Regions from separate parts of the Clostridium malenominatum genome, predicted to be linked through region 1. Evidence: riboswitches for the same ligand, from Rfam matches in the RefSeq annotation. Region 1 holds a riboswitch; each other region holds the start of a gene.

Region 1 (5,735 bases):
ACCTTCATCAATGTGGATTTTCCCGCTCCATTAGCTCCTATTAAGGCATGGGATACTCCAGTTTCAGTTGTAAAATCAACATTTTTCAATGCCTTGACTCCTGGAAATTCAATAGAAATATTTTTCATGTCCAATGTTATCTTTTGCATTAAATCTATCCACCTCACCCTACCCTAAAATATTTACAGAGAGAACACATAAACCATGTGTTCTCTTGTATGGTAGTTATAATTATTTTTTAAACATTTCTTTTAATTCAGTCATCCAAGCTTCTTGGAATGCATCTGATTTACCCCAGCCTGGTACTACTTCAGAAAGGTTGTCCATATTAACTGCTTTTCCTGCTTTCTTTAATTGCTCTTGAGTTATTAGACTAGCTTCCATTTTATGAGTTTGTGGAGTTTCTTCTCCTGCTATTTTCTTAGCTAAAATTCTAAGATTTACAGCACCTATAAGCTTAGGATCTACCGCAGCAGTAGCTACCCATGGGCTTCCTTCTTCTTGCATTAACTGAATATCTGCATTGGAAATATCTATACCAACGATTTTAACATCTGTTCTATTAGCTTCTTTAACCGCACGAGCTGCTCCTATAGCAAAAGCATCCCACGTAGCAAAAATTGCATCTAAGTTTCCTTTCGGATATTTTGTAAGCATTGCTGAAACTGCATTTTGTGTTTGAACAGAAGTATCCGCTGCTGCCACACCAAATCTATCTAATTCTTTTATACCAGTATTATCTTTTAAAAATTGAGTATATACTTTATTTCTGCTTACCATTGGTGGGAATCCATCAACCCAAAGATATGCTAATTTACTTTGTCCATTGGTTACTTTCTTTAACTCATCTAAAGCTAATTTAGCTAAAGATTCATCATCCTGAGAAGTCATAGTAACTCCCTTTATGTTTTGTATGTCTGAGTTAGAGTCGAAGGTTACCACTGGTATACCTTTTTCAGTTAATTTTTTTACATCTTCTATGGTAGCTGCATCGTCACCATGAGAAATAATTACTCCATCATACCCTTTTTCCATAGCCTGACTTATAGCGTCGTGGAACTTTGCTGTATCTCCATTAGCGGTAAAGGTATCTACTTTAAATCCCATAGATTCCCCTTCTTTTTTAGCTCCTGCTAAATACTGAGCAGTATGGTCGTCTCCCCCTATTTTACGGATAACCATAATTTTTATACCATCAGAATCCTTAGCTATCTTTTCTGGGATATTCTTTGAGTATTCTACCTTTTTACTGTCTGCATCTACTTTCTTGTCTGATTTACTTCCACATCCTGTAAGTCCAGTTACTAACGTCATAGTAATTGCTAGAGTAAGAGTTAAAAACTTTTTATTCATACGTGATCCCCCTTAAAAATAATGATTTTAAAAGTTTAATAATACTAAAATTAACTTCTCAACTCGTTATAAAATATACACCCCCACTCAACTTCCCAAACGTTTACAATAGGTTCTCAAAAACAAACCAAAACATTCTAGTAAGAAACCAAATTTTTAACTATATATTAACATAAGATTTTGACACTTTCAATGCTTTTTTGATTTTAATTTGTTTATAATTGGTTTTATCTTTATTTCCTTTTATTGTTGCAATGTTTCAATATATCTTCTGCTACCTATTTACTCCTACACTGCATAAATTTCATTGACAATAGTTAATTTTTATAGTAGTATAGTTTAAAACTTAATAAAATATCTATCAAGAGCGGTGGAGGGACTGGCCCTATGAAACCCAGCAACCTGTTAATATAAGGTGCTAAATCCAGCAGCCAAAGGCTGAAAGATAGAAGTAACGTGAAATTAACCTCTTCTATTTTAGAAGAGGTTTTTTAATTTTATAAATAAAAGGGGCGATTTTAATGAGTAAAAAAATTTTAAATTTTAACACACTTCAAGTTCATGCAGGACAAAGTCCTGATCCAACTACAGGTTCAAGGGCAGTTCCAATATATCAGACATCCTCTTATGTATTTGAGAATGCCGACCACGCAGCAGATTTATTTGCATTAAGAGCAACAGGCAATATCTATACCAGAATAGGCAATCCTACCACTGATGTATTTGAACAAAGGATGGCGGCTTTAGAAGGTGGCGTTGGGGCACTTGCTACTTCTTCAGGTGCTTCAGCTATTACTTATTCTATATTAAATATAGCAAACTCAGGAGATGAAATTATCTCCGCTGCTACAATTTATGGAGGAACCTATAGTCTGTTTAAATCAGCACTACCTAAACTGGGAATTCACACTCGTTTTGTTAATCCTGACGATCCTGAAAACTTTAGAATAGCTATAAACGAAAAAACAAAGGCCATATTTATTGAAACTATAGGTAACCCTGGCATAAACTTAGTAGATATTTCAGCAATAGCTAGTATCGCTCATGAAAATGGCATACCACTAATTGTAGACAATACCTTTGGCTCTCCTTATCTAATTAAACCTTTTGAATTTGGCGCTGATATAGTAGTTCACTCAGCTACAAAATTCATAGGTGGTCATGGAACTTCCATAGGGGGAGTTATCGTAGACTCTGGTAACTTCAACTGGTCTGAATCTGGAAAATTCTCTGACTTTACAACTCCAGATCCAGGTTACAATAATATAGTTTATTCAAGAGATTTAGGAAAACTAGCATATATAGTAAAGGCTAGAGTTCAACTCTTAAGAGATACTGGAGCATGCATAAGTCCCTTTAATTCCTTCTTACTGCTACAGGGACTTGAAACTCTTTCATTAAGGGTAGAAAGACATGTTGAAAACACAAGAAAAATAGTGAAGTTTTTATCACAGCATCCTAATGTAGCTTGGGTAAATTATCCAGAACTTGAGGATAATAAATACAATGCTTTAGCTAAAAAATATTTTCCAAAGGGAGTAGGCTCTATTTTCACCTTCGGCATAAAGGGTGGACTTGAAGCAGGTAAAAGATTTATAAATAATCTACAAATATTCTCTATGCTTGCTAACGTGGCAGACGCTAAGTCCTTAGTTATTCACCCGGCTAGCACCACTCATTCACAGCTTTCTGAAGAAGCTTTACTAGCTGCAGGTGTAACTCCAGATATGATTAGGGTTTCCATTGGAATTGAAGATGTAGAAGATCTAATTTGGGATTTAAACGAAGCCCTAAAATAATTAAATCATCAAGGAGGTGATGAAATTTGCCTATTAAAATTCCTAACAATTTACCCTCTAGTGAAATATTAAATAATGAAAATATTTTTGTTATGGATGAAAAAAGGGCCTATCATCAAGATATACGCCCTCTTAAAATAGCTATACTAAATTTAATGCCAACTAAAATTGTTACTGAAACTCAGCTATTAAGGCTTTTAGGTAATACTCCACTACAAGTGGATATTACCCTCTTTCACCCTCAAAGTCATACATCTAAAAATACTCCCCAAGAGCATCTTCTATCCTTTTACAATACCTTTGATGAGATAAAAGAGAAAAGGTTTGACGGGCTTATAATAACAGGGGCTCCTGTAGAACATTTGGATTTTGAAGATGTAGACTATTGGGATGAATTAAAATTCATAATGAATTGGAGTATAACAAATGTAACTTCCACTTTCCATATCTGTTGGGGGGCTCAGGCTGGACTTTACCACCATTATAATATTCCTAAGCATACCCTCGACGAAAAAGCTTTTGGAGTATTTTCTCATAATGTAAATTATAAAAATGAAAAGCTCTTAAGAGGCTTCGACGATGAATTTTTTGCCCCTCATTCTAGACATACCTGTGTAAGTAAAAAAGATATAGAAAAGATTGATAGTCTTAAAATTCTTACCGAATACCATGAATGCGGTGTTCATATAGTGATGTCAATAGATGGAAAGCAAATATTTGTTATGGGTCATTCCGAATATGATCCTCTCACATTAAAATCAGAATATGATAGGGATATTTCTAATGGAGTTGCTATTTCTGTACCTAAAAATTATTATCCTGATGACAATCCTATAAAATACCCTATTGTACGATGGAGAAGCCATGCTAACCTTTTGTTTTCAAATTGGTTAAATTATTACGTTTATCAAGAAACCCCTTATATGCTTGATTAAAATTAGTGAATACAAAACAGGAGAAAAAATCATCCTTAATCCTTTATGACTTTTCTCCTGTTCTCCTATATTTATAATTCTTTTAACCAGTAATCTCAGCTATATTCTGCATTTCCATAAGCTGTACCTTATTGTCCCCCGCCATCATAATAATATCCCCTGCTTCAATTATAGTTGCACCGCGTGGGGTTATTAACTTACCCTCTCTTCTAATCATTACTATCAATATATCCATAGGTATATCCAGGTCCATTATAGCCTTTCCTACCATTTCACTGTGCCCAGGGATTTTTACTTCCAAAAGCTCTGCGTGAATTTCTCCTGAATAATCAGTAAAGGTTTTTAGCACTGTTTCTTCTTCCGCCACTAAATCAAGTTTTTTAGCTATAGGAATAAAAAGCGTTCCTTGAACCAAAACCGACACCAGCGCTATAAAAAATACAATATTAAATATTTCATCTGCGACTCCAAGACCTGCTGTTAATGGGTATGTGGCAAAAACAATGGCAGCAGCACCACGAAATCCTACCCAGGCAACAAGCAACTGTTCCTTAATAGGCTTTTTGAACAAAGTCAAGACAATGAATATAGCCACTGGACGGGCGATAAAGATAATAAAAAGTGCAATTACCATTCCCTTCATGGATACACTAGGTAATCTGGATGGAAAGGATAGTAATCCTAAGGTGAAGAATAAAAGAATTTGCATAAGCCAAGACAATCCATCAAAATAACGAACTAAGCTTATTTTATGAACAAGTCTACTGTTCCCCAAAATGAGCCCTGTAATATAAACAGCTAAGAATCCATTCCCTGAAAGTAGTCCAGCACCAGCATATGATAACAATGCCGTACTAATAACGATGATGGAATAAAGTCCATCAATATCAAGATTAATATTATTTATAAGCCATACTGAAAGTTTACCTACAATAGCACCAACTAGCACTCCTATTGCAATTTGAGTTAGCAAAAGCACTACTATACTTTGACCTTTACCTAATATTAATCCAAGAAAAACAGTGGTTAACATATAGGCTATTGGGTCATTTGATCCACTCTCCATCTCAAGCATGGGAGCTAAACCATTTTTAAGGTTAAGTTGTTTTGAACGAAGGATAGAAAACACCGACGCTGCGTCCGTAGATGATACAATGGAGCCTAGTAACATTCCTTCAAGAAAAGTAAACCCAAATACAAAATGAACGAAAACTCCTATTAAAAAGGCTGTAAGAACTACTCCTAGGGTTGCAAGCGCACCGGCGGCCAAAGCAACTGGTTTTGCTGTTTTCCAGCTTGTACCGAATCCCCCTGAAAACATAATAAATATAAGCCCAATATTACATAAGCTTTCTGCAAGCTTTGGATCATTGAAATAAATACCTCCTGGTCCATCAGACCCCATAAGCATTCCCATAGCAAGAAATATCACAAGGGTTGGTATCCCATATTTGTATAAAACTTTACTGGAAACTGCGCATATAAGCAGAATAATTCCTGCGACAAATAATACAGCCATCTAACTCCTCCTTTTCATCTTAAATTTATCCATATTTTATTCTATCAGTTTATGAAGTTAAAGACTAGACTTTATTTCTTCTTAGTACTGCAAAAATAGACTTTATGTTATATAATTAATACAAAAACT
Region 2 (5,735 bases), 330 kb from region 1:
ATTTTTTTTGTTCTATCATGGATAATATTTCGTCGTTTTCCCATTTCATTCACTTCAACTCCTACACATCACCATACCTTTAAAAGTTACGGCATATTTTCCTTTATTCAGTTTTATCATGCATTTATGAGGCTCGGGATCAATATCCATAACTATCACCTTCTATCTATAATATTATAATATAATCCAATACAGCAAAATAAAACTTAGATTTTACCTAAATAAAATCTAAGTTTCACTTACCATAAGTTTACCACACAAACAGGTATATATCAATTAAAAAGCTGGAACTACATTTCCGTCATATTTTTCTTCAATAAATTTTTTAATTTCTGGTGAAGTTAAGGCTTTTGATAACGCTTTTATATTTTCTTTATCCTTATCTTCTTTTCTAACCGCTAAAACATTTGCATAAGGTGAATTTAAGGACTCGATTGCTATAGCATCTTTAGTTGGATTTAATTCTGCTTCAATTGCATAGTTTGCATTAATAACAGCAGCATCCACATCTCCAAGTACTCTTGGAAGCTGAGCAGCATCAAGTTCTGTAATCTTAAAATTCTTTTTGTTTTCTGTTATATCTATTTTAGTTACTAGTTCTCCTGCCTTAACTTTAATTAACCCAGCATTTTCTAATACTCTTAAGGCTCTAGCTCCATTTGTAGGATCATTAGGTATTGCAATTTCTGCTCCATCCTTTAATTCTTTTAAATCTTTAATTTTATTTGAATATAAACCCATTGGCTCTATATGAACCTTTACAGTATAATCCAAATCGTATTTTTTCTCTTCAATAGTTTTATTAAGGAAAGGTACGTGTTGAAAGAAGTTTGCATCCAACTCTTTTTCGGCCAAAGCTGTATTAGGAATTTGATAATCTGTAAATTCTATAATTTTTAAAGCATAACCATCCTTCTCTAATACTTTACCCACTTCCTTTAAAATTTCTGCATGAGGTAATGGAGTTGCTCCTACAACTATTTCTTTTTTAGTTTCCTTTCCTCCTGCTGGAGCTGCAGTATCTTTAGCTTTATCATTTGAAGCTCCACATCCTGCTAATCCTATTGTTAATAATGCTGTTGCTAATAAAATTGATATTTTTTTCATTTTAAATGCCCCCTAAATTTTTATTATTTATTTAAATTTTTATAAACTACATTACCAAAACTCTGAATACACTGAACTAATATTATTAACACTATAACTGTATAAATCATAATATCTGGTTTAAATCTATTGTATCCATAGCTTATAGCTACATGTCCAAGGCCTCCTGCACCAATAGTTCCTGCCATAGCTGAGTAACCAATTAGATTAATAATTGTTAATATTATTCCTCTAATAATTGATGGAAAGGCCTCCTTTAACATAACTTTAAATAATATTTGTATGTTTGTAGCTCCAAAGGACTTTGCCGCCTCAATAAGCCCAGGATCAACTTCCTTTAATGCTGACTCTAGCACCCTTGCCACAAAAGGAGCTGCACCTATGGTAAGCGGCACTATGGCAGCAACTCTACCTATACTTTTTCCAGCAATTAACTTTGTCAATGGTATAATTGATATCATTAATATGATAAAAGGAAAAGATCTTAAAACATTGATTAATAAATCTAAAATACCATATATAAATTTATTTGGCTTTAATCCCTTTTCTTCAGTAACTACGAGAATTATAGATAATATAAATCCAATTATCACTGCAAAGATTGTAGAGTAGCTTACCATGAACAATGTATCCTTTAGCGCAGGTATTAATATGTCCTTATACATTTTACATCACCTCCCAATGAATGGATTTATTATTTAAATAAGTACATATTCTTTTCTCTTGCTCTTTTTCTATATTAATTATCAAGCTTCCTAAAACCTCTTGCCTAAAGCTTTCAAGCTTTCCCCATACAATTGAAAAGTCTACATTTAGCTCCCTAGCCATGGATGTTATTACAGAGCTTTCACTTACTTCCCCTGGAAAAAATATTTTAATATTAACTCCATGATTAGGAAGTAATTCTCCACCTTCTAATAAGTTTTTCAGTTCTCCTTCTGGTTTTAAGAAAAGTTCTTTTACAGGGCCATAAGCTTTTATTTCACCATCTTCAATTAAGGCCACTTTGTTACATACTTCTTTAATTACTTCCATTTGATGAGTTACTATTATTACTGTGATATTTAACTTTTCATTTATCTCCTTAAGAAGAGATAATATAGACTTAGTTGTTTCTGGATCTAAGGCTGAAGTAGCCTCATCACAGAGAAGTATTTTAGGTTCTAAAGTTAGTGCTCTTGCGATAGCTACCCTTTGTTTTTGTCCTCCACTTAATTGTCTAGGATGACTTTTTGATTTGTCCTCTAAACCAACTAATTTCAACAATTCTGTTACTCTTCGTTCTATTTCAAGTTTATTTTTGCCCCAAATTTTCATAGGTAGAGCTATGTTATCATAAACATTTAAAGTGTTTAGTAAATTAAAGTTTTGAAATATCATTCCCATTTCTTTCCTAAGCTCTCTAATTCCCTCTGAACTCAAATTGTTTATCTCGTGACCATCAACGGTTATGCTACCTTGGTTATAATCCTCTAAAGCATTTAAACATCTAAGTAAGGTGGATTTTCCTGCACCACTTCTTCCTATAATTCCAAATATTTCACCTTCATTAATTTCTAGATTAATATCTTTTAATACTACATTATCTTGAAAATTTTTACTTACTCCTTCAATTACTATCATGTCAGTCCCCCTTAAATACTAATAAAATAGACCTGAGAAATTCTCAGGTCTAACCTAATTTTTCTCATCTCCCGGCATATCACCGCAGGAATTAGCACCTCGTATCTCTACAGGTTGCTGGGTTTCACAGGGCCAGTCCCTCCACCTCTCTTGATAAGTTTTATTCAATTAATAAAATAAAGCCTGAGAATAAACTCAGGCTAACAACCTAATTCTTCTCATCTTTCGGCATATCACCGCTGGACTTAGCACCTTGTATTTCTACAGGTTGCTGGGTTTCACAGGGCCAGTCCCTCCACCTCTCTTGATAAGTAATGATATTGTATTTGCTTTTTTTATTATTATATAGGCATTATGATATATTGTCAACAGTAAATTTTAATTTTTATATTTTTTCAAATAGCTTTCTTTATTAGAGATTATTTTTTTAATGGCATATACAAAGTAATCTACTTCCTCTAAGGTGTTATAAATTCCAAAGCTTATCCTCACCATGCCCGGCCTACTACCCGCAAGTTTGGATATTTTCTTAACCTCTTCCTCACTAATATTTAATAGTCTTTGTATATATGGGTGAGCACAAAAACACCCACTTCTTACTCCAATACCAAACTCATAGGATAATATTTTAGCTACAGTCTCATGATACATTCCATCTACATTAAATGTGATAATAGAGACATTTTTATTACAGTCACTGCAATACATATTTAGACCTTTCACCCTCTGCAATGACCTTATAGCATGTTTTAACAGTCTATTTTCGTATTCTTCAATATTCTTCATACCCAATTTATCTAAAGTTTTAATAGCTGATGTAAGAGCTACAACCCCTACAACATTTGGTGACCCAGACTCGTCCTTTTCAGGAGTGTGAAGCCATTTAACAGAATCTAAAGTTACAACATCTACAGTTCCTCCGCCACTATAATCTGGTGGCAAATTCTCTAATTCATCTTTTGCACCAATTAACACCCCTATTCCAAAAGGTGCATACATTTTATGTGCAGAAAATACTAAATAATCTATATGCTCTTCAGAATCTATAGCCTTCACATTAACTGGTGCATGTGGAACTAGCTGTGCTCCATCTACTAATATTTTAGCACCATATTTATGTGCAATTCTCGCTATATAATGAATGTCGTTTTTATATCCGGTAACGTTTGAGGCTCCAGTAACTGCAACAAGTTTGACTTTACCTCCATGCTTTTTTAATCTTTCTTCTAAATCATTTAAACATAATTTACCGTGATTATCTATTTTAACATGCTCTAATTTAAACTTTCTCCATGGAAGATCATTTGAATGGTGTTCCATCTCTGTAGATAAAATAATGTCATCTTTATATTTATTATATAACATATTAGACAATTTATTTATAGCTTCCGTAGTATTTTTAACAAATATCACTGACGAATTATTTAAATCCGCCCCCACAAATTTTGCTACAACCTTTCTTCCATCATCATAAAGTTTAGTTGATACCTGAGATTTATACCCCATACCCCTGTGAATCGATGAGTAATAAGGTAAAAAGTCTAATAAGTCTTCAACAACCTTTTTAAATGCCGGAGTGGTTGCAGCATTATCTAAATTTACATATCTTACTTTTCTACCATCAATTAAAGGTACTATTGCATTTTCCCCTAATACTAAATTATAATTATTATACATTATTTTCCACCCCTAATATTTCTCTTTATATATACTATGAGAATAGGGTAAAATGAAACCTTAATTTTAATCTATTTTTTTGCATACTTATCAATTATGGTTCTTGTAACAATAAGATAAATAATTAAATTACTAGGAGTATTTAATATACCAAAAATTCCCCATAGCCAATAATTTTTTTCTCCTCTTTTTTTGGCATCATTAAACATCCATAGTCCTTGTAGGAGAAGTATTGGAATAAGAATTATTAAACCAATCAACTGCAATCCATCTAATTTCATATATTACTTCCCTCCGTTATTCTACTTTTAGAAATAGGTATTATGATGATTGGCCCTATTAGAAGCATAAATACTTGAAAATAAACCATATATCTAATTCCTAGAATAAAAAATATACTATACAAAAGGACTATTATACAAAAAGATATCCCTATAAAAAGTAAATTTTCTCGTCTCTTTTTTCTACTTTCCATAATATTTAATGCATTTTCAATTATATCCTCTATATCTAAGTCAATTTGAAATTGATCTTCTGAAAGAATACTCATGAACTCTTCCATTTTATCTATTTCTTTATTATCATTCATCAATTATACCCCTTTCCTTCATTTTTCTTATAATAATTTTTATTGAATTATGAAGTCTTGATCTAACAGTGCCAATAGGGCATTTCATTATATGCGCAATTTCTTCATAACTAAAGTTGTAGTAGTGCTTTAATATAAAAACCGTTCTTTTTTCATAAGACAATTCTTGTAAAATAGATAAAGCTTGATTAATTAAAATATTATTCAATGCTTTATTTTCAATATCTTCAGTAAAAACCTCTATACTCTCATCTAGAAGTATTAACCTCTTGTTTTTCTTTAAAGTGTCTCTATAAATATTTGTTGCAATAGTGATAAGCCAGGTAGAAAACCTATAATTTGGAATAAACTTGTTTATATTAACTATAGCTTTCAACAGTGTTTCTTGCACAATATCCTTAGCCTCTTCTATATTTGAAGTCATCTTTATAGTATATCCCTTTAAAATATCATAATTATTATTTATCAACATAGTTATAGCAACCTTATCTCCAGCTTTTGCCGCATTTATTATATCTATTTCTTCTTCCAAGTCTATCACCTGCCAAATGCCGTATTATATTAATTTTTCATATTTAAAATTAGTAGTTAACTTGTTAAATAAAATATAATCAATTAAATATATTATAGTTCCTAAAACTACAAGAATGAAATTTGTCAGCAAAAATACACCCGTCATTTGTCCTACTACTAATAATATAATAGGAATTATAATAAGCCCACTAACTTGCTGTGCATC
Region 3 (5,735 bases), on a different contig from region 1:
ACCTTTACACAATTACTTTCAATTAAATCTCTTAAAACATTACCAGGACCTACAGAGGGAAGCTGGTCTACATCTCCCACTATTATGAGTCTTGTACCTAGTGATATGGCCTTTAATAAATTGTGCATTAGTAGTATATCTATCATAGAGGCTTCATCTACAATTATAACGTCACACTGCAAGGGAGACTCCTCTGTTTTTGTAAAAAGCTCCTCTTCTTCACTCATACCCATCTCCAATAATCTATGTATGGTTTTGGCTTCCTTTCCTGTAGCTTCACTCATTCTTTTTGCAGCTCTTCCTGTAGGTGCTGCCATAAAAACTGTCATACCATACTTTTCAAATATTTGGCTTATACAATTTATTATAGTAGTTTTTCCTGTACCTGGCCCCCCTGTAATTATCTCTATCCCACTTATTAAAGCTCCTTTTATAGCTTCCTTCTGAGAGGGTGCAAATTTAATTTGATTATCTTTTTCAAATTTATTAATTTCATCATCCACATCTATTTCTAGTTTATTAAAGTTACACAAAGAAAGTGTAAGAATTTTTTTTGTTACACCTAACTCACAATAAAAATAGGGTATGGTAAAAACATATTGTTCTCCATTACATTCTTCTATTTTAATCTTACCTTCATAAGCATTATATATTAAGCTTTCTTTTATGTGTTCCTCAGCAACTCCAAGAATTTCTATGGCTTCTTTTACAAGTCTATTATATGGCATACAGGTATTACCTAAACCACAAAACTGATTTATAATATATTTTATTCCAGAGCTAATTCTAAAAGGAGAGTTTAATTCTATCCCTAAATTACGAGCAATCTTATCAGAAGTTTTAAAGCCAAAGCCAGCTATATCTTCTGTTAAAATATATGGATTTTCCTTAACTATTCTTATAGAATCATTTTTGTATTTCTTATATATTTTTAAACATTGATTAGTGGTTACTCCGTAATTTTGGAAGAACATCATTACATTTTTTAGCTCTCTTTGTTTATTAAAGGATTCCTGGATAGTAGCTATTTTTTTATCTCCTATGCCTTCTATTTCTTTTAACCTTTCAATATTATTTTCTAAAACATTAAAGGTTTCCTCTCCAAAAATTTCTACCATTTTTTTCGCAGTTACAGGTCCTATGCCAGATATTACTCCTGAAGCTAGATATCTTTCTATACCCTTTGTTGTATTTGGCAAGCTTTCCTCACTAATGTCAACTTTAAATTGCTCCCCAAATTGAGGGTGAGTGACCCATTCCCCTATTAGATTTAATTCTTGGCCCTCAATTATATAGGGTATACATCCCGTAATGGTTATTAGTTTATTTTTTTCTTTTATCCTAGCTACCACATATCCATTTTCATCATTTTTAAAAACAATAGCTTCCACACTTCCCTGTATCTCTGCCATAAAACCTCTCCTAAATTGTTAATTTAATTTATATTATACCATATTATTTCCTTATACAAACAAAAGAGAGGTTATTTAAAACCCCTCCTTTTTTTCGTATATTTTATAAATATTTTTTTATTTCTTCAACTTTATCTAATCTTTCCCATGGAAGATCTAAATCTGTTCTTCCAAAGTGACCATATGCAGCAGTTTGCTTGTAAATAGGTTTTCTTAAATCTAAATAATTAATTATAGCCGCAGGTCTTAAATCAAATGTTTTGTTTATTATATCTACTATTTTATCATCTGATATTTTTCCTGTTTCAAAAGTATCTACAGCAATAGAAACTGGTCTTGCAACTCCTATAGCATAAGCTAATTGGATTTCTATTTTATCTGCCACTCCAGCGGCAACTAGATTTTTAGCTACCCATCTTGCTGCATAGGCTGCGGATCTATCAACCTTTGTAGGATCTTTTCCTGAGAAAGCTCCACCACCGTGTCTTCCATATCCTCCATAGGTATCAACTATTATTTTTCTTCCTGTTAAGCCAGCATCTCCTTGAGGTCCACCTACAACGAATCTTCCCGTTGGATTTATATAGTATTTTGTATTTTCGTCTAGGAGTTCTTGAGGAACCACTTCATTAACTACGTATTTTAGTATATCTTTTTCTATCTCTTCCCTAGTAACCTCTGGACTATGTTGGGTAGATACTACTATAGTGTCTATTCTAACTGGCTTTCCATCTTCATACTCTACCGTAACCTGAGTTTTTCCGTCTGGTCTTAAGTATGAAAGTGTACCATCTTTTCTAACTTCTGATAACTTTCTAGCAAGTTTGTGAGCAGTAGCTATTGGCATTGGCATATATTCCGGAGTTTCATTTGTAGCAAATCCAAACATCATACCTTGGTCTCCAGCACCTATAGCTTCTTCTACATCCTTTTCTCCTTTTTTAGATTCTAAGGATTCATTTACTCCCATGGCAATGTCTGGTGATTGTTCATTAATTGATGTTAATATAGCACAAGTATCACTATCGAAGCCATATTTAGCTCTTGTGTAACCTATGGATTCTATAGTTTCTCTAACAATTTTAGGAATGTCTACATAACAATTAGTTGTTATCTCTCCAACAACTAAAACCATCCCTGTAGTTACTGTAGTTTCACAAGCTACTCTTCCTTTAGGATCTTTTTCAAGTATAGCATCTAACACCGAGTCAGAAATCTGATCACATATCTTATCTGGATGCCCTTCTGTTACTGATTCTGAAGTAAACAATTTTCTCATCTTTTTACCCTCCAATTTAATTTTTATAAAAATAAAACCCCTTCGATAAGAAGAGGTAACAATGTTCCTTTTCTCTTATCTTGCAGATATTATCTGCTGGAATTGGCACCTTAGCATAATAGCTGGTTGCCGGGTTTCATAGGGCCCATTTCCCTCCACCTCTCTTGATAAGAGCTTTTTATTCTATTTTACTCTAAAAACTATAGCATAACCTCATTACCGTGTCAACGGGGAATTTTTTACTTAATCAAAATAAAAAAGACACTATCAACAGTGTCTTTTTTTGGTGGAAGTGGATGGATTCGAACCATCGAAGGTACTACCAACAGATTTACAGTCTGCCCCCTTTAGCCACTCGGGAACACTTCCATATATGGAGCTGGCAATAGGAATCGAACCTACAACCTGCTGATTACAAGTCAGCTGCTCTACCGTTGAGCCATGCCAGCATATTTAATAACTTAACAATCTAAAAATATTAATTAAAATTGGTGGAAGTGGATGGATTCGAACCATCGAAGGTACTACCAACAGATTTACAGTCTGCCCCCTTTAGCCACTCGGGAACACTTCCATTTGTGGAGCTGGCAATAGGAATCGAACCTACAACCTGCTGATTACAAGTCAGCTGCTCTACCGTTGAGCCATGCCAGCACATTTCATTATTAATATTCTTAATTTGTTAACAAGCAATAGTATACATTCTTATTTAATAAAATTCAACCTCGAAAACAGCCATTATGGGCAATGTAACGATTATTACTCTATATTACTCTTATTTCCTTCACATTTCTTCAAATTAATGCATTTAATATAATTATATTCTTTATTTGTTTATAACTTTATATTATAATGCTAGTAGAATATTCGAAAGCTGATAAGGAGATAACTATGCAAAAACTTCTAAGCAAATTAAGAAGAGCTGTAAATGATTTTAAATTAATAGAAAGTGGGGACAAAGTTGCAATAGGCTTATCTGGAGGTAAAGATAGTCTTACTTTACTACATTTGTTAAGTAGGTATAGAACTTTTTCTCCAGAACCCTTTGAATTAATTGTTATTACTATTGATCCTAAAACAGGTGCAGATTTCTCACCATTAGAAAAGTTATGCAATGAACTAAATGTTCCATTTTATTTGATAGAATCTAATATTAAAGAAATAGTTTTTGATATTAGAAAAGAAAAAAATCCTTGCTCTTTATGTGCTAATTTAAGAAGAGGAGTATTAAATGAAAAAGCAAAAGATCTAGGTTGCACTAAAATAGCCTTAGGTCATCATAAAAATGATGCTATAGAAACTCTATTGATGTCTATGTTCTATGAAGGCAGAATAAATAGTTTCTCACCTAAAACCTATTTAAGCAGAAAAGATATAACCGTCATAAGACCTATGGTGTATATAGATGAATTAGAAATTAAAAGCACTGCAGCAAAATATGAGTTTCCTATAATACACAATCCTTGTCCTGCAAATGGACTTACTAAAAGACAATACATGAAGGATTTAACCTATGCACTAGAGAAGGACATTCCCGGATTAAAAGACCATCTACTAGGAGCTTTGATGAACATAGAACAGCTAAATATTTGGGACAAAAGTAAGTTTTAGTTAATTATATTAATATTAAGCCACCCTCTCTCATATACATTATTAGGGAGGTGTGGCTATTTGAATATAATTCGAGCACATTATAAAGACCAGGCTTGTTTTTATAAGATAGGCAATTTTATATGCAATTATGTTGATGTTAATACAGTTATAGTATGTATAGGTACTGATAGATGTATAGGAGATAGCTTAGGTCCATTAGTAGGTACATTTTTAACCGAAAAGAATTTCCCTCTTCCTATATATGGAACAATCTCCGATCCTATACATGCTTTAAATATTGATAGGAAACTAACAGAAATTAAATATGCTCACCCTAATGCAAAGATTATTGCCATAGATGCCTGCCTAGGTCATGAGAATAATATAGGTGAAATACATGCAAGAGATTGTCCAATTCAACCTGGGAAAGGCGTTGGCAAAAAACTCCCTCCTGTAGGTGAATCCTCTATAATAGCAATCGTAGATTCTTCGGAAAATAATATATTTAGCAATACTAGAATAAGATTAGATTTTATATTCAAGCTAGCTAACGCAATAACACAAGCACTATTTCTTGGATATGAATCAAAAAAAGCAAAGAGTTAATCACTTTGCTTTTTGTTAATTCATTATTAATTCATTAAGTTTATATCATCGTTTGTCATACTTAAGTCTAGCTTATCCACAAAATCTAAAACCTTACCTGTACCTAAAGCCACACATGAAACTGCATCTTCTGCTACATAGACAGGAACCTTTGTAACTTCTTGTATGAGTTTATCAAGACCATTTAATAAAGCTCCCCCACCAGTCATTACAATACCTTTATCTGCTATATCAGCTGCTAGTTCAGGTGGAGTTTTTTCCAATACCGAATGTGTGCATTCTGCTATAGCATTTACTGGCTCACTTAAAGCCTCTCTCATCTCTTCAGAAGACACTGTTATATTTTTAGGAAGGCCCGTAACTAAATCTCTTCCTCTTATTTCCATACTTATTTCTTCATCTCTTTTATAAGCTGAGCCAATATTAATTTTTAAATCCTCTGCTGTTCTTTCTCCTATCATTAACTTATGTTTTTTCCTTATGTATCTTATTATAGCTTCATCAAACTTATCTCCAGCTATTTTTATAGAAGCTCTAACAACTATTCCTCCTAAGGATATAACAGCAATGTCTGTAGTTCCTCCTCCTATATCTATTACCATACTTCCACTAGCCTTTGTTATGTCAAGGCCTGACCCAATAGCCGCCGCTAAAGGCTCTTCAATTAGAAATACTTTTTTAGCTCCTGCATTTTTTGCAGCATCTATTACGGCTCTTTTTTCAACTCCTGTAGCTTCACAAGGAATACATACTACAACTCTTGGTGATACAATCTTTCTTTTTCCACACACTTTTCTTATAAAATACTTAAGCATTTTTTCTGTTAGATCATAGTCTGATATAAC

The links. Region 1 has a riboswitch for S-adenosylmethionine ahead of ABDZ69_RS09810 (O-acetylhomoserine aminocarboxypropyltransferase/cysteine synthase family protein). Riboswitches for the same ligand answer to the same signal wherever they lie in the genome.
Region 2: linked by a shared signal. The riboswitch ahead of ABDZ69_RS08160 (methionine ABC transporter ATP-binding protein) and the one ahead of ABDZ69_RS09810 (O-acetylhomoserine aminocarboxypropyltransferase/cysteine synthase family protein) in region 1 are both predicted to bind S-adenosylmethionine.
Region 3: linked by a shared signal. The riboswitch ahead of metK (methionine adenosyltransferase) and the one ahead of ABDZ69_RS09810 (O-acetylhomoserine aminocarboxypropyltransferase/cysteine synthase family protein) in region 1 are both predicted to bind S-adenosylmethionine.

Annotation. Positions count from the first base shown of each region.
Region 1 is NZ_BAAACF010000001.1:1,929,764-1,935,498, forward strand. Features, by position in the region: gene ABDZ69_RS09800 (sugar ABC transporter ATP-binding protein) at 1-149, opposite strand, end outside; gene ABDZ69_RS09805 (sugar ABC transporter substrate-binding protein) at 232-1,353, opposite strand; SAM riboswitch class I at 1,709-1,805, shown strand; gene ABDZ69_RS09810 (O-acetylhomoserine aminocarboxypropyltransferase/cysteine synthase family protein) at 1,875-3,152, shown strand; gene metA (homoserine O-acetyltransferase MetA) at 3,179-4,087, shown strand; gene ABDZ69_RS09820 (potassium/proton antiporter) at 4,170-5,606, opposite strand.
Region 2 is NZ_BAAACF010000001.1:1,603,209-1,608,943, forward strand. Features, by position in the region: gene mgtE (magnesium transporter) at 1-49, opposite strand, end outside; gene ABDZ69_RS08150 (MetQ/NlpA family ABC transporter substrate-binding protein) at 277-1,107, opposite strand; gene ABDZ69_RS08155 (methionine ABC transporter permease) at 1,131-1,772, opposite strand; gene ABDZ69_RS08160 (methionine ABC transporter ATP-binding protein) at 1,774-2,730, opposite strand; SAM riboswitch class I at 2,792-2,890, opposite strand; SAM riboswitch class I at 2,946-3,044, opposite strand; gene ABDZ69_RS08165 (aminotransferase class V-fold PLP-dependent enzyme) at 3,109-4,407, opposite strand; gene ABDZ69_RS08170 (sigmaY antisigma factor component) at 4,479-4,688, opposite strand; gene ABDZ69_RS08175 (hypothetical protein) at 4,685-4,996, opposite strand; gene sigY (RNA polymerase sigma factor SigY) at 4,989-5,528, opposite strand; gene ABDZ69_RS08185 (ABC transporter permease subunit) at 5,553-5,735, opposite strand, start outside.
Region 3 is NZ_BAAACF010000003.1:352,437-358,171, forward strand. Features, by position in the region: gene recD2 (SF1B family DNA helicase RecD2) at 1-1,412, opposite strand, end outside; gene metK (methionine adenosyltransferase) at 1,516-2,691, opposite strand; SAM riboswitch class I at 2,764-2,865, opposite strand; tRNA gene ABDZ69_RS13530 (tRNA-Tyr) at 2,976-3,060, opposite strand; tRNA gene ABDZ69_RS13535 (tRNA-Thr) at 3,066-3,140, opposite strand; tRNA gene ABDZ69_RS13540 (tRNA-Tyr) at 3,181-3,265, opposite strand; tRNA gene ABDZ69_RS13545 (tRNA-Thr) at 3,271-3,345, opposite strand; gene ABDZ69_RS13550 (tRNA 2-thiocytidine biosynthesis TtcA family protein) at 3,583-4,302, shown strand; gene yyaC (spore protease YyaC) at 4,363-4,890, shown strand; gene mreB (rod shape-determining protein) at 4,917-5,735, opposite strand, start outside.